2 regions of the Tuberibacillus sp. Marseille-P3662 genome follow, and region 2 is predicted to be linked to the other one. Evidence: riboswitches for the same ligand, from Rfam matches in the RefSeq annotation. Region 2 holds a riboswitch; the other holds the start of a gene.

Region 1 (8,169 bases), 160 kb from region 2:
CGCCAAATCCACAACAATCTTGGCGATTTGGTAAGTCCACAAGCTCCAAACCTTCAACATTGTTTAATAGTTTAAAAGGCGCCTCTTTAACACCTAGTAATCTCGTCATATGGCAGGATGAATGGTAGGTCGCTTTGGCATTGAAGACAGCCCCCGTATCTTCAACATTCAAAACGTTTGTTAGGAATTGTGTGAGTTCATACGTCTTATGCTTAAGTTCCCTCGCCTTTTCCTCCCAACCCGGCTCATCAGCCAAAAGATGTTCATACTCATAAAACATATACGCGCATGACCCAGACGGTGTCACAACATACTCAGCATCTGCAAAAGTTGTGATCATATTCTTGGCTGTCTTTCTCGTCTGCTTATGGTAACCGCTATTGTATGCTGGCTGACCACAACAAGTCTGATTCTCAGGAAAATCAACCTCGCAGCCAAGTCTCTCCAACAATTCAACCGTGGCTTGTGCAGCCCGGACATAGAAAAGATCACATAAACAGGTGACAAACAATGATACTTTCATGAAAAAATCCCCTCTCGTTAAGCAGACAAATCAACCTGTTCCGTGTCACGGTTGTAACTTATGCCTTTCTTGATGGCTATCACTACGAGACCCAACACGATAACAAGAAGCAACGTTCCAATATTGAAACCAATGCCATTAATAACAACAAATCCCAATGCCCCGGCAAATACAACATAGAAAGCTGTCGGGATCAGCGTTTTCCGGATGATGGTTCCCTCCTTACCAAGCAGTCCAGCAGCCGCTGAGGCCGCAACAACGTTATGCACACAAATCATATTACCGGCGGCACCACCCACCGCCTGTAAAGCAACAACGGTCTCAGGAGTGGCTCCAATTGAATCACCGACACCGAATTGGAAAAGGGAGAACATCATGTTACTGATGGTATTACTGCCGGCAACAAAGGCCCCGATAGCACCGATCGTTGGAGCAACAACGGGCCAGACATCCCCGACGAGGTTTGACATGCTCTCAGCCAATACTAGTGGCATGCTTGCAAAATCAGCCGCATTCACACCTGAATTAATAAAAATTTGTACCATTGGCACCGTAAAAATCAACGCCGCCATGGCACTGACAACTGTCTTAAACGAATCTTTAACGGCGCGCCCATATTCAGGGGCCTTCATGCGATGCAGGAAGACGACAATCAACGATACGATAACAAAAACAGTTCCCGGTACATACAACGGTTGAGTTGATACCGTCATCCCCGTGCCAAATAAATCTTCTAAGGAAATGACCCAGGATTTTAGCCAACCGTTAAACGGTAGTGAAGATATACGCGTTACAACTAATAACACTGCCACTAATAAATACGGCATCCAAGCCGACATCATGCCAATTTTTCGTACAGGCTGTCCATCCTCAGTAACCTTTAGATTCCCGATCCATTCAGGATCCCAATTTTTTCGGTCGTCAAAATCCCAAGTTTGTTTCGGCATGAAAAGTCCTTTTCTTGCGGCCGGTATAACAATTGCCAAACCAATTAATCCGCCTAACAAAGCTGGAAATTCAGGTCCGAGAATATTGGCCACTAATGCGTACGGCACTGAAAAGGCAAAACCCGTAAAGATAGCGAATTTCCACACCGCGAGTCCTTCTCTAGCTGATTTTTTTTTGCCAAAAAATCGCGTTAACATCGCTGACAAAAACAGTGGCATTAAAATGCCCACAATACCATGGAAAATAGCCACTTCACCGCCAATCCCGTCAATGAAGCCCATATAACTCGTCCCGACTTCAGCGACACGTTCCCCTACGATATCTGAACCTTTTAGCCCTGAGTTCACTCCCACTAATATGGGAGTGCCAATCGCTCCGAAAGATACAGGCGTAGATTCAAGGATTAAAGCCACCATAACGGCGCCCATAGCTGGAAAACCAATCCCCACAAGTAACGGACCAACGATTGTAGCGGGAGCTCCCCATCCAGCTGCCCCTTCTAAAAAAGATCCAAATAACCAACAGATGATAATCGCTTGGATTCTCCGATCAGGTGTTATCGCTGTAAAGCCCTTACGAATGGTGTGAATCGCACCACTTTCCTTCAACGTGTTCAACAACAAAATAGCTCCAAAAACAATCAAACCAACTTCAAGTGCCGTAAATAGACCCTTGATTGCAGCCGCCCCAATCTGATTAGTTGGCACTTGCCAAACCAAACCAGCTACGATAACGGTTACAACTAGTGCAACAGGCATGGCCCATTTTGCCGGCCATCGTAAAATAACTAAGAATACAAATACTGAGATAATGGGAATAAGAGCGATGAGTGACAACATCCCTATGCTCATCTAATTAATACCTCCTTCATATTAAGATATGTTCATCTGGTCATCTGATGACTTAACACCATCTAAGACCCATTGTATAAAAAGCGCTTACATAATACAAGTCAATAAAAATATTTTCTTGCTCTTGAATATTGCTACGCCAGAAGATTAAGAAATCTGAATCCGGATGGCTTCATATGGAAACCACCCCGGTCACAATGCTTAACTTTATATCTTGATTTTTCATACTGTATTTGCTGCATTAGGTAAATATTTTAAAAGAATGTTCTCAACCTCAGTCAGATGGGACATCATTAAAGTTTCAGCTTCATCCGGTTGTCCTTGTTTAATCGCCTCATAAATTTGTCTATGTTCTTCATAGAGCCGATCAAGCGTTGTTTCTTTAGAATAGAGCCAAACACGTCTTGTCTCACGCATCGCCGCAACCATCGTTTCTGAAACACTATCCATAAGGTCAACTAAAAACCGGTTCTCTGAGGCCCTTACGATGGCCATATGAAAGTCCAAATCCGCTTTTTCACCAAGTTCTTCATCACCGTTCGCGTGTTTCATCGCTTCTAATGCTGCAAAAATGGGCTTCAGATCGGCTTCTGTAGCATGTTCAGCCGCTAATGACACACTTCCTTTTTCAAGGATCTTTCTTACTTGCAGCAAATCTTTGACATCCTTTTTATTCATCAGCACAGCTGTTAAAACGGATGATGACAAGGTTTTTGGATCAAATTCACGAATATACGTCCCTTCGCCTTGATGCATCTTTAAAATGCCCATCGCCCGCAGCGCACTTAAAGCTTCACGGATTGCCGAGCGGCCAACATTGAAATTTTCCGCAAGCTGCTCAACAGAATCAAGTTTGGCACCTGGTGATAAATCGCCTCTTTTTATCATATCTAATAGTTCATCTGCGACTTCCTCGTAGATCTTTCGGGTCCGAATTTGCTTATATACCAATCGTTCCACCCCTATTTGTTACATACTACCCCTATTTTAGCGAAGCAACCCTAGAGCGGCAATAAATAAAAGCATCGGTGTTTTTAATAACTTTTCCTAAATCCCCAAAAAGATTTGAAGTGATGAGATTCATAAAAGGAATTTGAAGCCGTTGTTGCTGTTTACCGCTGTATCCACAATATCCCCTCATTCGCACAGTATTGGTTCAAGAGCACGCCCGGCTGATCCATTTATAATATAGTAATAATATGATGAGAAGTATAGGGTTAACAAAAACCGAATGCCACATGTTCCACCAACCGTAATGAAAGTACCCCCAGGGACTTGGTAACAGCGTGATACTTTCATAAGTGAGCAACGCAATTTCCCAAAGGATTAAGTAACGCACTTTTTTTAACACCGAGCTGTTAAAAGGAAACCCATTGATTATCATCATATTAACAGGCGGTAGCAGTGCTAAGTGTGCAGGAATTGCCCTCCAGTCAACCCCATTTGAGAAGTACCAGTAGCCATGGTATTTAACATCAACATAAATATCAAAACTTTGTTGAAGTGCAATTGTAAAAACCCAAATATGAGCAATTTGAATGGATGATAATCGTTTATTTGTTTTAAATGCAATGAAGTTAAAGACAAGTGTTGCGATGATTAATCCGATCATAATTTTACTCCTTTGTGAATACAATTCCCATTCCACAGATTACCCATACTCTCACGTGGTCTTCAAAAAAATGTAATATAAATTTTTGTTTAGGGTAAGTCCATTATCTATGGTAAAATAATCTAATTGATATTGTTTCGAAAGCGAGGGGTTTTGTGAACAAGGGATTGATTTACGGTCTGTTACTATGTTTGATGATGGTTTGGGGCTTTAACGTGATCGCCATTAAAGTTTTGGTTGATTATTTTTCACCAATAACTATACAGGCGTTTCGAATCTTAACTGCCGGAATCGTCGTTTTGGGTGTCCTTCTCGCGAAAAACGAGTTCAGAAAATTGAACAAAAAAGAAACTGGATATATTGCATTGATTGCCTTAACGGGTGTATTCGCCCATCATTCTCTTTTGGCGACTGGCCTCTCACAAACAACCGCATCTAATGGCGGGCTGATTTTAGGATTAGTACCGTTAACAACCTCTATATTTGCTATGTTGTTTCTCGGTGATCGGCTCACCCCTTTACGCTTGCTTGGTATTGTTCTGGGGTTTGTGGGCGTCGCCTTTGTCGTCCTTAATGGCAGCGGGGGAATTGGGAGTGCGTCACTAGGCGATCTATTCGTTCTTTTAGCTGTTTTGTCTCAGGCCACAAGTTTCGTTTTTATTAAGAAGGTCACACAAACACTGGACGCTCGTCTTATTACTGGCATAATGCTCGTAAGCGGATCGATCCTCCTCTTTCTCGTTGGCAGACAAATTGAGCCAGCAGGACTCGAGACGTTCGGTACAGCGCCTGGATGGATTTGGCTGATTTTTCTAGGTTCTGCTGTTCTAGCTACTGGGCTTGGTCACATGCTGTTTAATAACGCGATTCAACATCTTGGCGCTGGGGAAACAGCGATTTTCAATAATCTTGTCCCGTTCTTCTCACTCATTGGCTCCTACGTATTTTTAGGAGAAATCATTCACTTTGGTCAAATTTTTGGGTTCATTTTTATCATGGCAGGCGTCATTCTCGGAACTGGCGTTATTGAACACCGGAGACATTTTGAAGAAATCAACGCAAAGAAAATTAATCATCACTAAAAAGTAAAGGTGCCTGAAGAAAATATGGCAGGCACCTCTTGACCAGGCCAATTCCTCTTCCAACCATGTTATTCTCCACAAAAATCATTCCATTAGTTTAAAACAACTATTGCATTGCATTCAGCCTCAATGTTTGGTATATTGTAATTATAATTATATTCGCTTTACTTCAATATAAAGTTGAAGTGAGGATAGAGGTGCAAAGACCATCAGTAAGCTTCCTGAGGAGAATGAGCTCTGTTGACGGTTGCCGAAAGGGGGATTTGCCGAAGTGAGCAGATACTCATCATTCTGTTGCACTGGTTTTGCGTTGAACAAATGCAGAGCTGTCATATAGCGATTCTGGCTATATGGAGGGCTATCTCACGCATCATAACGGGAATTGACGATGATGCACCAACGGCCCTCGTTGGTGTTTTTTGTGGTTTTAAGTTATGATGAGATACCCTCTATTCATACTTACCGTCCCCCCAAGTCTGTGTGAGTAGTACCCGAATCCATGAATAGAGGTGGCAAGAATGAATTTTGGTAACGTTCTAACTGCCATGGTCACACCTTTTGACCAAGATGGCAACATCGATTACGGAAAAACTGAAAATCTGATCAACCATTTAATTGCCAATGGGACAGATGCGCTGGTTGTCGCTGGCACCACCGGCGAATCGCCAACGCTCTCGAAAGAAGAAAAACTTTCTTTATTACAGTTCGTCATGAAAACGGTGAAGAAACGTATTCCAGTGATTGCTGGTACAGGTTCTAACAACACTCAAGCTTCTATAGAGCTGACGAAGCAGGCTGAAACCATCGGGGTTGACGGCATTATGCTCGTCACACCCTATTACAACAAACCGTCTCAAGAAGGTATGTTCCAGCATTTTAAAACCGTTGCTGAAGCCACAACGCTGCCGGTGATGCTCTATAACATTCCTGGTCGGAGTGCTGTCGGCATGACCGCTGAGACAATCATCCGCCTATCGCAGATTAACAATATTGTCTCCGTTAAAGAGGCTAGCGGCGATCTTGATCAAATGACTAAGATTATTCATGAGACCGATGCCTCATTCACTCTATATAGCGGAGAGGACAGCCTGACACTTCCGACGCTTGCCATTGGCGGAGACGGTATCATCTCGGTGGCTTCACATGTTATCGGCAATGATATGCAGGAAATGGTTCGCAGCTATCTGCGTGGTGAACCGCAAAACGCGGCTGCCATCCACCAGAGCATACTGCCGATCATGAAGTCGCTATTTATGGCACCAAGTCCGGCCCCTGTTAAAGAAGCACTTAAACTTTCAGGTGTGGATGTTGGATCGGTTCGGCTGCCACTAATGCCATTAGATCAAGAAGAAAAACAATCACTTGAGCACACGTTGCATTTCGTTACCCATAACGTGGCAGGTTAACCATTATAGTGATTCTATACAGCACGATTTATAAAAAAAGCTGGCCCGTGAGCCAGCTTTTTTTGTGCATGAAATGATACGATTGTCGGTTCTAAAATGGGAACGGTCCAAAGGCATCCAAAAATTGGCTGATCAAGGACGCTTTGGATGGCGCTACAACGTAGACAGCTACACCGAGGGCATTAAATTCATCAATGCGCTCACGCAACTGCGTGAGATAAGCTCGACACACTGGTCAACCAAGATGGCGAACGAAAACCACCATTGTCATTTGTCCATGATGAGTCATCTCTTCAAGCGTGATCATAGCATCTTGTTGAGTTTCAAATTGGACTGCCATTAGACTCCCTCCCATTCACAAAACGATATTTATTGAACCTGCAGAACGATTTTTCCTGCATTCTTGTTCTGTTCCATGTATTGATGGGCTTCGTTGACCTCTTTCCAGCTCCAAACCGAATCAATCACAGGCTGCAAACGACCTTGATTAAATAGCGGCAATGCAAATTCAGAAAAGCGTCGGGTGAGATCAATCTTTTGTTCAACTGTTCTCGATCGAAGAGCGGTTCCAATCACTTGGATTCTTTTAAAAAGCAATTGACTTAAATCGACATCGCTAACTTTGGCACCGCCCATGACACCGATCAAAACCAACCTTCCGTCAACGCCAAGTGACCGGATATTTTGTTCCCAGTACGGAGCACCAATGAAATCAAGAATGAGATTAACACCTGTTCCATGGGTTGCCTCTTTCACCTTTGATTCAAACGGTCCTGCTTTATAATCAATCGCTGTTTCAGCACCAAGCGATAGACAAAAATCCCTTTTTTCATCTGTTCCTGCAGTCACAATGGATCTCGCTCCAGCTTCACGAGCCAGTTGAATAGCTGCGGTACCAACGCCGCTGGCACCAGCATGAATTAACACGCTTTGGTTTTTGCCTAAGCCGCCCAGTTGGAACATATTTAAATAAGCGGTCAAAAACACTTCTGGAATCGCCGCTGCTTCCTCAAAGGAAAGTGAATCTGGTATGGGCATCGCCATATCCGCAGGAATCGTCACATATTCGGCGTAACCGCCACCGGGCAGCAACCCAAATACCCGATCACCTTTTCTCCAACCTTGGACATTTTCACCAGTCTCTTCAATGACACCGCTCATCTCAAGGCCCAGGATCGGTGATGCTCCTTTTGGGGGTGGATAGTTCCCCTGCTTTTGCATTAGATCGGCGCGATTCAGTGCCGTTGCTTTGACTTTAACAAGCAAGTCTGAAGCCGATATTGTCGGTTGCTCGGTGTCACCTATATATAGTTGTTTGAATTCGTCTTCTACAAGAATCGCTTTCATTGCCGCTGCCTCCTACTTTAACAGTTTGGGATCAGATAAGCTGTTATTCTGAAGGTTCACTTACTTTGACCAATTGTTTTCCGAGATTTTCACCTTTAAATAACCCTAGAAAAGCCTGCGGAACATTATCAAAACCTTCAACAATCGTTTCTTCGTATTTGATTCTACCTTCAGATAACCATTTACCGAGATCCTGTGTGCCTTCTTTAAAACGATCAGCATAATCTTGAACCACGAATCCTTTGATCATGGCATGGCTTTTAATAAGTTTCGGTTGGATTCTGGGTCCTAAATCATCGTCTGTCTTGTTATATGATGAAATCGCACCACATACGGGAATACGCGCAAAGTCATTCAATCTATTCATAACCGCATCAGATATTGGACCGCCGACATTATC
Region 2 (8,169 bases):
GACATCGATTCACGAGCTGTTGCCCGCTGCTTAGACTGAGGCAAAAACCCTAGAATGATCGTAAAAATCGGTGAGAGCCATAAGAAAAACACAAACGGTAAATAGTCCAAGACGCTAACACCCAGCGTCGAAGAAAAGAATGCCCCACACACGCTCCAGGGTACTAGTGGATTCACTAAAGTACCGGCATCCTCCAATGTCCTTGATAAGGTTTTATGAGGAATCCCTTGCTTAGTATAAGAATCTTTGAACGTTTGCCCCGGCAACAAAATGGATAGATATTGTTCACCGGTCAAAAGATTGACACCAACAGAAGAAAGCGCAGTGACTGTGACAAAATGGCCTTTGCGATTCAGTCTTTCCACAATCTTATTGATCATCATATCAATCAAACCTGTCTTGTAAGCGACACCACCGAGAGCGAGAGCGATAATAATCAATGATATGGACGACATCATCGCGACTAATCCACCGCGATTAACAATCTCATTAACAGCTTCACTGCCGGTATCTGCTTGCATGCCCCCATGCATGACGGTCACTAACGTTTTCAAAGTTGCGTGCGGTTGTACCAGCAAATACGTTAAGCCTCCTGTTATGATTCCCGTGACCAAAACCGGCAAAATCGGAAATCGCAAATAAGCAAGGACAACGACAACGAGCGGTGAAATCATAACAACCCAACTTAGATTGAACTGATTAGTTAACGCAGATGTCATCCCTTCGATCGTATTTTGATTTAAAACCTGGTTGTTTGTGTGGCCGATAGATAAGAAAATCACAATTGTCACAATGATTGCGGGAACCGTCGTCCATAACATATGACGAATGTGCGTGAACAAATCTGAACCAGCTACAGCCGGCGCAAAATTGGTCGTATCCGATAAAGGACTCATCTTATCACCGAACATCGCACCGGAGATAATGGCCCCCGCACACAAAGCCGGATCAATGTCGAAGCCAATACCAATACCCATCAATGCGGCACCAACGGTTCCTACCGTCGTGAATGAACTGCCGGCAAAAGTCGACACAATCATCGTTGTGATCAGTGCCGTAACAAGAAACCAGGCCGGACTGACTAATTGAAATCCTAAGTAAACAAGGTAAGGGACTGTTCCACTCACCATCCAAACACCAATCACGATACCAACCAATAGCAGAATGAACACGGGTTTTAGTCCCTTAGTAACCCCTTCAATTAGCCCCTGTTCAATCGTTTCCCATGATGCCCCATGCCCAAAAACAAATAACGCTAATAATATGAGACATAGAAATAATGGGATGTGCGGCATGACACCGAAACCGACAATCCCTGTCATTAGCACACCGAACAATATCAACATAAAAACAACCATCACAAATCCATTGACCTTTTTCGTCACTCTTCATCACACCCTTCCCCATTAAAATAATCCCAAGTCTACGATTGGACTTGGGACGAATTAAATTCCGCGGTACCACCCACATTGATTCATATAGAATCCGCTTCAATATTAATAACCGTGTTCATCACGGACGCTTGCTCAGAACATGTACTTCACGGCCGTAGCTGCCTTAGTTTGCACCCTCCACTAAGTCTCTGTTACTGCCAGTCTATGACCCTACTGCGTGTTCATCATCGCTTTGCGTTTACATTTTATTTGTTTAGTGATTCAAGTTTACTTTCTCACTTTTATGCGTTCAAGTATAAAATTAAAAAAGACAAATGTCAATGAAAAAATGATTTATAGTTATAATATGTGCTCCACATTCATCTGTGATAGTTTTTTTTGTAACAATTTCTTTCTTGTTACCCGATAAAAAGTTTAGTAGGATAAATAAAGTATTAAGGGAGGGATCTGATGCAACGCTTGAAGATCATGATGAGTCTATTCGTTTTGACAGCCACTATAGCCGGTTGTACAACCTCATCCCTAGATCATCAACAAACCATACAGGCCAAGGTCATCAAGGCGGTTGACGGCGATACCGTCAAGGTCAAATGGAATGGTGATCAAATCTCGGTTCGCCTGTTATTAGTGGATACGCCCGAAACACACCACCCTGATGAACCTGTTCAGCCTTATGGACCTGAAGCTGCCCAATTCACAAAATCCCTCGTAGAAGGTCAAACGGTCCAATTAGAAATCGGTGAAGACAAGTGGGATAAGTACCATCGGCTTTTGGCCTACATCTATGTCAATGGTTGCATGCTTAACGAGCAATTACTTAAGAAAGGTCTTGCTCGCGTCGCCTACGTCTATCCACCAAATACGAAATACCTCGATCGTTTCCAACGTACTGAAACCAAAGCTAAAAATAACAACCGCGGCATATGGCGCTTCAATCACTATGTACAGGATGACGGTTTTCACGAAGACGTCGTTCCCGCCTCCAAGCAGCCAGACCAAGCCAGTGAGGGGTCACAACGACCAAGCTCATCTGCCGATCAATTCAACGGACCTGACCGTAACTGTGATGATTTTGCGACGCATGCCGATGCCCAGACTTTTTTTACTGCGGCAGGCGGTCCTGAAAAAGATCCGCATCAACTTGACCATGATGGCGATGGTCAAGTCTGTGAAACCCTACCATAACTAGGAGCAACATTCCTATCCCTTCTATTTTCAGCCCAAACTGATTACAAATTCTTTAAAAAGATTAACTTTCAGCTATGACCCAATAACAAAAATATTAAAACCCCAATAAATCAGATATTTATTAGAATATTTGTTGCCAGAGGTGATAATAGATGAAAAAAATCTTTGCAATCATTGTGGCTATTACTTTGCTAATAATCCCGATGCAAACCATGGCCTATACGGTAAAAGGGAATGACACGCTTTGGGAAATTGCCCAAGATCATCACTTATCAGTGGACAAGCTGCTTAATATAAATCCACAAATCAAGAACCCGAATCTTATTTATCCGGGGCAAAACATTCAATTGTATGCCATCTCAGAAGAGGAACATCGATTATTGGCTAAATTAGTTCATGCCGAAGCTCGCGGGGAACCCTTTAAAGGAAAAGTCAGTGTCGCGGCAGTTGTTCTTAACCGTGTCAGCTCAAATGAGTTCCCTGACAACATCCATGATGTTATCTACCAAGACCACCAATTCACACCCGTGGCCAATGGCACTCTAGCTCAGGCCGACCCGTCAGACGATGATTATAAAGCTGTTGATCAGGCCATTGCTAAGCGAGGATCAGGCAAGGGTTCCCTATTCTTTTACAATCCAGACCTAGCGGATAGTCAATTCCTAGAAGGATTAACAACAACAACTGTTATCGGCAATCATGTCTTTAAAAAATAATGAACGTCCGGAGAGCCCTATGCTCTTCGGACGTTTCTTTATGCTAGTTCACAAAAAAAAGGCAAGAAATGAATTCCTGCCTTGCCTCTACCATTTAGATTTAACGTAGATGCACCGTTATTTGACGAAATAACTTTCAATTTCGTCTTTTAATCGTTTGGCACCTTCAGGACTTAATGCCACTTTACCATCTGCAACGGTGAAATTATCAGAGGTTACTTCGCCCGTGACCTGGCAAGCCATGGCAGGGTGGTATTTTTTCAAAATAACTTTTTCCCCATCAATAAAAATCTCCAGCGGATCTTTGGTGTCAATGTCTAACATGGAGCGCAATTCTTTCGGAATGACAATTCGCCCTAGTTCGTCCACTTTACGTACAATACCTGTCGATTTCACCTCTATCAATCTCCTTGTGAAAAAATTATTTCTATTTTTAACAAAATAATACCATAGTCACCAGCTTAAAGTCTAGGAAAATAATACAAACAATGCTAATCATCACAGTTTTCGGAACACAATCAACAATTTTGACGGAATGGATCTAATAATGACGAAAAAATAACCGGCCTTCATGTTAACGTAAAGACCGGATTTTTATTCGTTTTAAGTTTGATCGGGTTCATGCCCGCCATAAGTGCCTTTCAAATACCAGACAACCCCGATGAATAGGACGATCGATACAATGAAACCGATCGTTGCACTTCCCGTAAAACCAAGGACGAGATAGCCGATCACACTGATAATGCCAGCAACAATCGCGTAAGGTAATTGTGTTAAGACATGATCAATATGATTACAGCCTGCCCCTGTCGACGACAAAATCGTCGTATCAGAAATCGGTGAACAATGATCACCTAATACGGAACCTGAAAGAACAGCAGCAAGCATCGGTAACATATAAGTCACGTCAATCGTGGCTGCAATTTGTCCTGCAATGGGCAGCATTAGACCAAATGTGCCCCATGATGTCCCTGTTGAGAACGCCATGAAAGCCGAAAGAATAAATAACAACGCCGGCAAGAAACCAATGGGAAGGTTCAAGTCATGGACGAGTCCAGCAAGATATTGACCCGTTTGTAGTTCGCTAATGATCGTGTTAATCGTCCAAGCTGTGATTAAAATATAAATGGCTGGTAGCATTGATTGAATGCCACTTTTAACACCCATCCAGAACATTCTAAAGGAATATCCTTTTGGTAAAAATAAGATGACCGTTACAATAAGGCCAAAAAGGCCACCATAAATAAGTGACTTGGCCACAGCAGTATTTTCGAAAATACTAAGCACATTCACAGAATCACCAGCAGCAGCAACAACTTGATAGCCGGTATAGATCATGGCACCGACTGTACCGATGACAAGGGCAACGATGGGCCAGATGAGGTCACCTATATTTCCTTTATCGCTTTCCGGCAAGTCGGATTGTTGTCCGGGAACATGGCGATCATCACCAAGCACGTCTCCACTTGTCATGGCTTTATCTTCCAATTTCCTCATCTTTCCAAAGCTAATATTCAACCAAGCCGTGGCAATCACAAGCAAAATAGCGAGCACCGCATATAGATTCATGGGAATGATATATAAGAAACCAGTAAAGGCACTGTAATCGGTCACCTGATGCGCCGTGAGCACAGTTCCGATTAACCCAATGATGTAAGCCCCCCAACTCGACACCGGGGAAATAACACAAACGGGCGCAGCCGTCGAATCGAGAAAATAGGCCAATTTCGCACGAGACATTCGGTGACGATCTGTCAAGGGACGACTCACTTGGCCAACAGCGAGTGAATTAAAATAATCATCAATAAAAACGATAATACCTAATACCACTGTTAATAGTTGTGCGCCCTTCCGTGTCTTCACTCGTTTAATTGCCCAATCACCAAAGGCTCTTGTTCCCCCGGCCATCGAAATCAAGGCCGTCATAATGCCTAATATGACTAAAAATAGCAGAATAAAAATATTCCAAGTGTTAAAATGCCAATTGGATTCATTCGAAGTAACAAAAATGTCACGGACCGTATTAAAGATTTTTGCCAGACCACCGGGAACATTAAATTGATTTAACATCATCGCCCCGACAACAATACCGACACCTAAGGACAAAATGACGCGACGAGTTAGAATCACCATTAGAATTGCTAATAGTGGCGGAATCAACGAATAAACGGTATTGGCATATTCGATATCCCCCAGGAATTGAAACATGATATGTCCCCTCCTTTATCATATGTTTTTCTCCATTTTAACGCACAATCATCCATGATCTCTCTTTTTTAAACCATAAAAAAAGACAATGATAGACGAGAACACCTATCATTGCCTGATATATCGGTTGCTCCCATCTGAACGTAAGTGCTCCACCTAGGGACAAAACTCCCCCAGCCGTGACAGCGCCGCACTTTTTCAGGTACGACTCCAGCTTAGAAGATGACGACGCTTCCCAAGCTTCGGCGAAATCCCCTTTCCATAACGATCAACGGTGGTCAACCTTCCGTCATGTACTGATGATTTTCGCACCCCAAACCTATCAGATGTTTGATACAATACTTTATTATATGATTGTGACAAACTGTATTATATTAAAACATTAAATCATATGCAATGTTTTTTTATTTTATAATTATATTTTAATCCCGGCAGCGCATTGTTCCTAGGATTAACACCTGATTAACCAATTTCCTCCACTAACTTGAGCACAGCTTCTTTTGACTTCACGTTTTTCAATGATTCACGAAATTCACCGTCCATAAGTTTGCGAGAAAGCTGCTGTAAAATTTTCAAATGCTCGTCTCCAGCATTTTCCGACGGAACAGCGATCATGAAAATGAGATGTGCATCAGTTCCATCCATGCTGTTCCAATCAACACCTTGTTGATGTAAACCAAAGGCAACACGCGGGCTTTCAACAGCCGCTGATTTGCCATGCGGAATCGCGATGCTGAAACCGATGCCGGTACTGCTTTCTTGTTCACGATCATATAAAGCCTGCTTAAATGCTTCCTTTTGAGATAAATGACCCGCCTCAGCAAGCATGTCCACCATTTCATCCATGACGGCATCTTGAGATTGTCCTTGTAAATCGAGATTAATAATATCTTCTGTCATAAGTGATGTGATTTTCATCAATCATCAATCCTTTCTGATTATGATACTTCTTGTTCAACATTTTTCTTAAGGATGTTGGCTAGTAGTGCTGTAATGATTACACCGACAATGATGGCGACAAAGAACATTAACACGTGGTCAACAGCCTGAAATACGGCGACAATTGGACCGCCATGTGGCACACTATCAGTCACATTACCGACCATGGCCATTGCCCCGGCAACCATCGAACCAACGACAATACTTGGAATCACACGAAATGGATCTCGTGCTGCAAAGGGAATCGCGCCTTCAGTAATACCAACGAGCCCCATCGCTAAAGCGGCTTTACCCGTTTCTTGTTCCTCACCATAATATTTACGATTATTTAGTACGCTGGCAAGTCCCATACCAAGTGGTGGAACCGGTATCGCCGCAGCAACAGCCCCCATGATCATCGGATTACCGGCACCAATCATGGCCGCACCAAACAAGAAGGCAACTTTATTAAAGGGCCCTCCCATATCCACAGCGACCATGCCTCCAAGAATAAGTCCCAGTATGATTTTACTGCTCCCTTGCATGCCGTTTAACCAGGATTCTAAGCCAGACATAATATTAGCAATCGGTGTTCCGAGAACAAAAATAAAAATAATGCCGACTAGAACGGAGGTTAATAACGGTATAATTAAAATCGGCATAATCGGTTGAATCATTTCCGGAACTTTAACCGATTTTATCCATTTAGCTATATAACCAGCTAGGAAACCAGCGATAATACCTCCTAAGAAACCCGCACCTGCTTCACTACCATATAAACCACCATGTGCAGCAATATAACCGCCGACCATACCTGGCGCTAATCCAGGGCGATCGGCAATACTCAATGCGATAAAGCCAGCCAGAATCGGTACCATAAAGCTAAAAGCGGCACTGCCGATGTCATTGATCGCATGCCATATCGAATCTTCGGGAATTTTAAAACCGTTTTCCGTTGGTGTTCCACCGAAACCAATTGATAATGCTATGAGTAGTCCTCCAACCACGACAAATGGAATCATGTAGGAAACCCCATTCATTAGATGACGGTAAATGGGATTTTGTTTTCTTTCCTTTGTAGTTTCAGCAGTGGACGTCGATGGTTCACCTTCATCTTTGGCATCACCATATACATCAACATCACCGTTTTCGAAAGCCTGTACTAGTTCCTTCGGCCGGCGGATACCATCGGAAACGGCGACTTCGATTAACTTTTTGCCTTCAAACCTTTGCTTATCAATTTGTTTATCTGCCGCTATAATAATCCCATCGGCTTCACGAATGTCCTCTTCAGTCAACTCGTTTTCGGAACCAATAGACCCTTGTGTCTCGACTTTCATGTCTACATCAAGTTCTTCTGCGGCTTTTTGTAAGTTTTCCGCCGCCATATAAGTATGGGCAATCCCATTAGGACATGATGTAATCCCTAACAGTTTCATTGGTGTCCCCCCTTAACATACTAAGATTAAGATTTAAATTGTTTCAGAACCGCATTCGGGTCCGTTTGTGTCTTTAGTGTTTCAAGCAATGGCAGATCGTCTTCCAGCGCTGCCAATTCCTTAAATAAAACCTCTGTTTCCTCTTTACCCATATCCCCCAAGGCTAATATCAAAACAATCTGGACTTGTGATTCTCCCCAAGGCATCGGCTCATCGAGGACAGCCAGTGCAATAGCGGTTTCATAGATAAACGACGGTGAACCGTGCGGAATCGCCAGACCATTGGATAACGCCGTATCAGCCCGG

The links. A riboswitch is a leader RNA that binds a small molecule or an ion and turns the genes downstream of it on or off. The one in region 2 is predicted to bind lysine.
Region 1: another riboswitch for lysine. It lies ahead of dapA (4-hydroxy-tetrahydrodipicolinate synthase); the one in region 2 lies ahead of B9Y89_RS15905 (Na+/H+ antiporter NhaC family protein).

What each region holds. Positions count from the first base shown of each region.
Region 1 is NZ_FXBS01000006.1:1,598,122-1,606,290, forward strand. Features, by position in the region: gene B9Y89_RS16630 ((Fe-S)-binding protein) at 1-523, opposite strand, end outside; gene B9Y89_RS16635 (L-lactate permease) at 541-2,322, opposite strand; gene B9Y89_RS16640 (FadR/GntR family transcriptional regulator) at 2,545-3,273, opposite strand; gene B9Y89_RS16645 (hypothetical protein) at 3,479-3,934, opposite strand; gene B9Y89_RS16650 (DMT family transporter) at 4,090-5,016, shown strand; lysine riboswitch at 5,201-5,385, shown strand; gene dapA (4-hydroxy-tetrahydrodipicolinate synthase) at 5,535-6,422, shown strand; gene B9Y89_RS16665 (NAD(P)H-quinone oxidoreductase) at 6,792-7,769, opposite strand; gene B9Y89_RS16670 (NADP-dependent oxidoreductase) at 7,813-8,169, opposite strand, start outside.
Region 2 is NZ_FXBS01000006.1:1,434,329-1,442,497, forward strand. Features, by position in the region: gene nhaC (Na+/H+ antiporter NhaC) at 1-1,385, opposite strand, end outside; gene B9Y89_RS15890 (thermonuclease family protein) at 1,845-2,579, shown strand; gene B9Y89_RS15895 (cell wall hydrolase) at 2,735-3,298, shown strand; gene B9Y89_RS15900 (AbrB/MazE/SpoVT family DNA-binding domain-containing protein) at 3,416-3,694, opposite strand; gene B9Y89_RS15905 (Na+/H+ antiporter NhaC family protein) at 3,902-5,506, opposite strand; lysine riboswitch at 5,644-5,831, opposite strand; gene B9Y89_RS19665 (PTS sugar transporter subunit IIA) at 5,969-6,424, opposite strand; gene B9Y89_RS15910 (PTS fructose transporter subunit IIC) at 6,445-7,863, opposite strand; gene B9Y89_RS15915 (BglG family transcription antiterminator) at 7,890-8,169, opposite strand, start outside.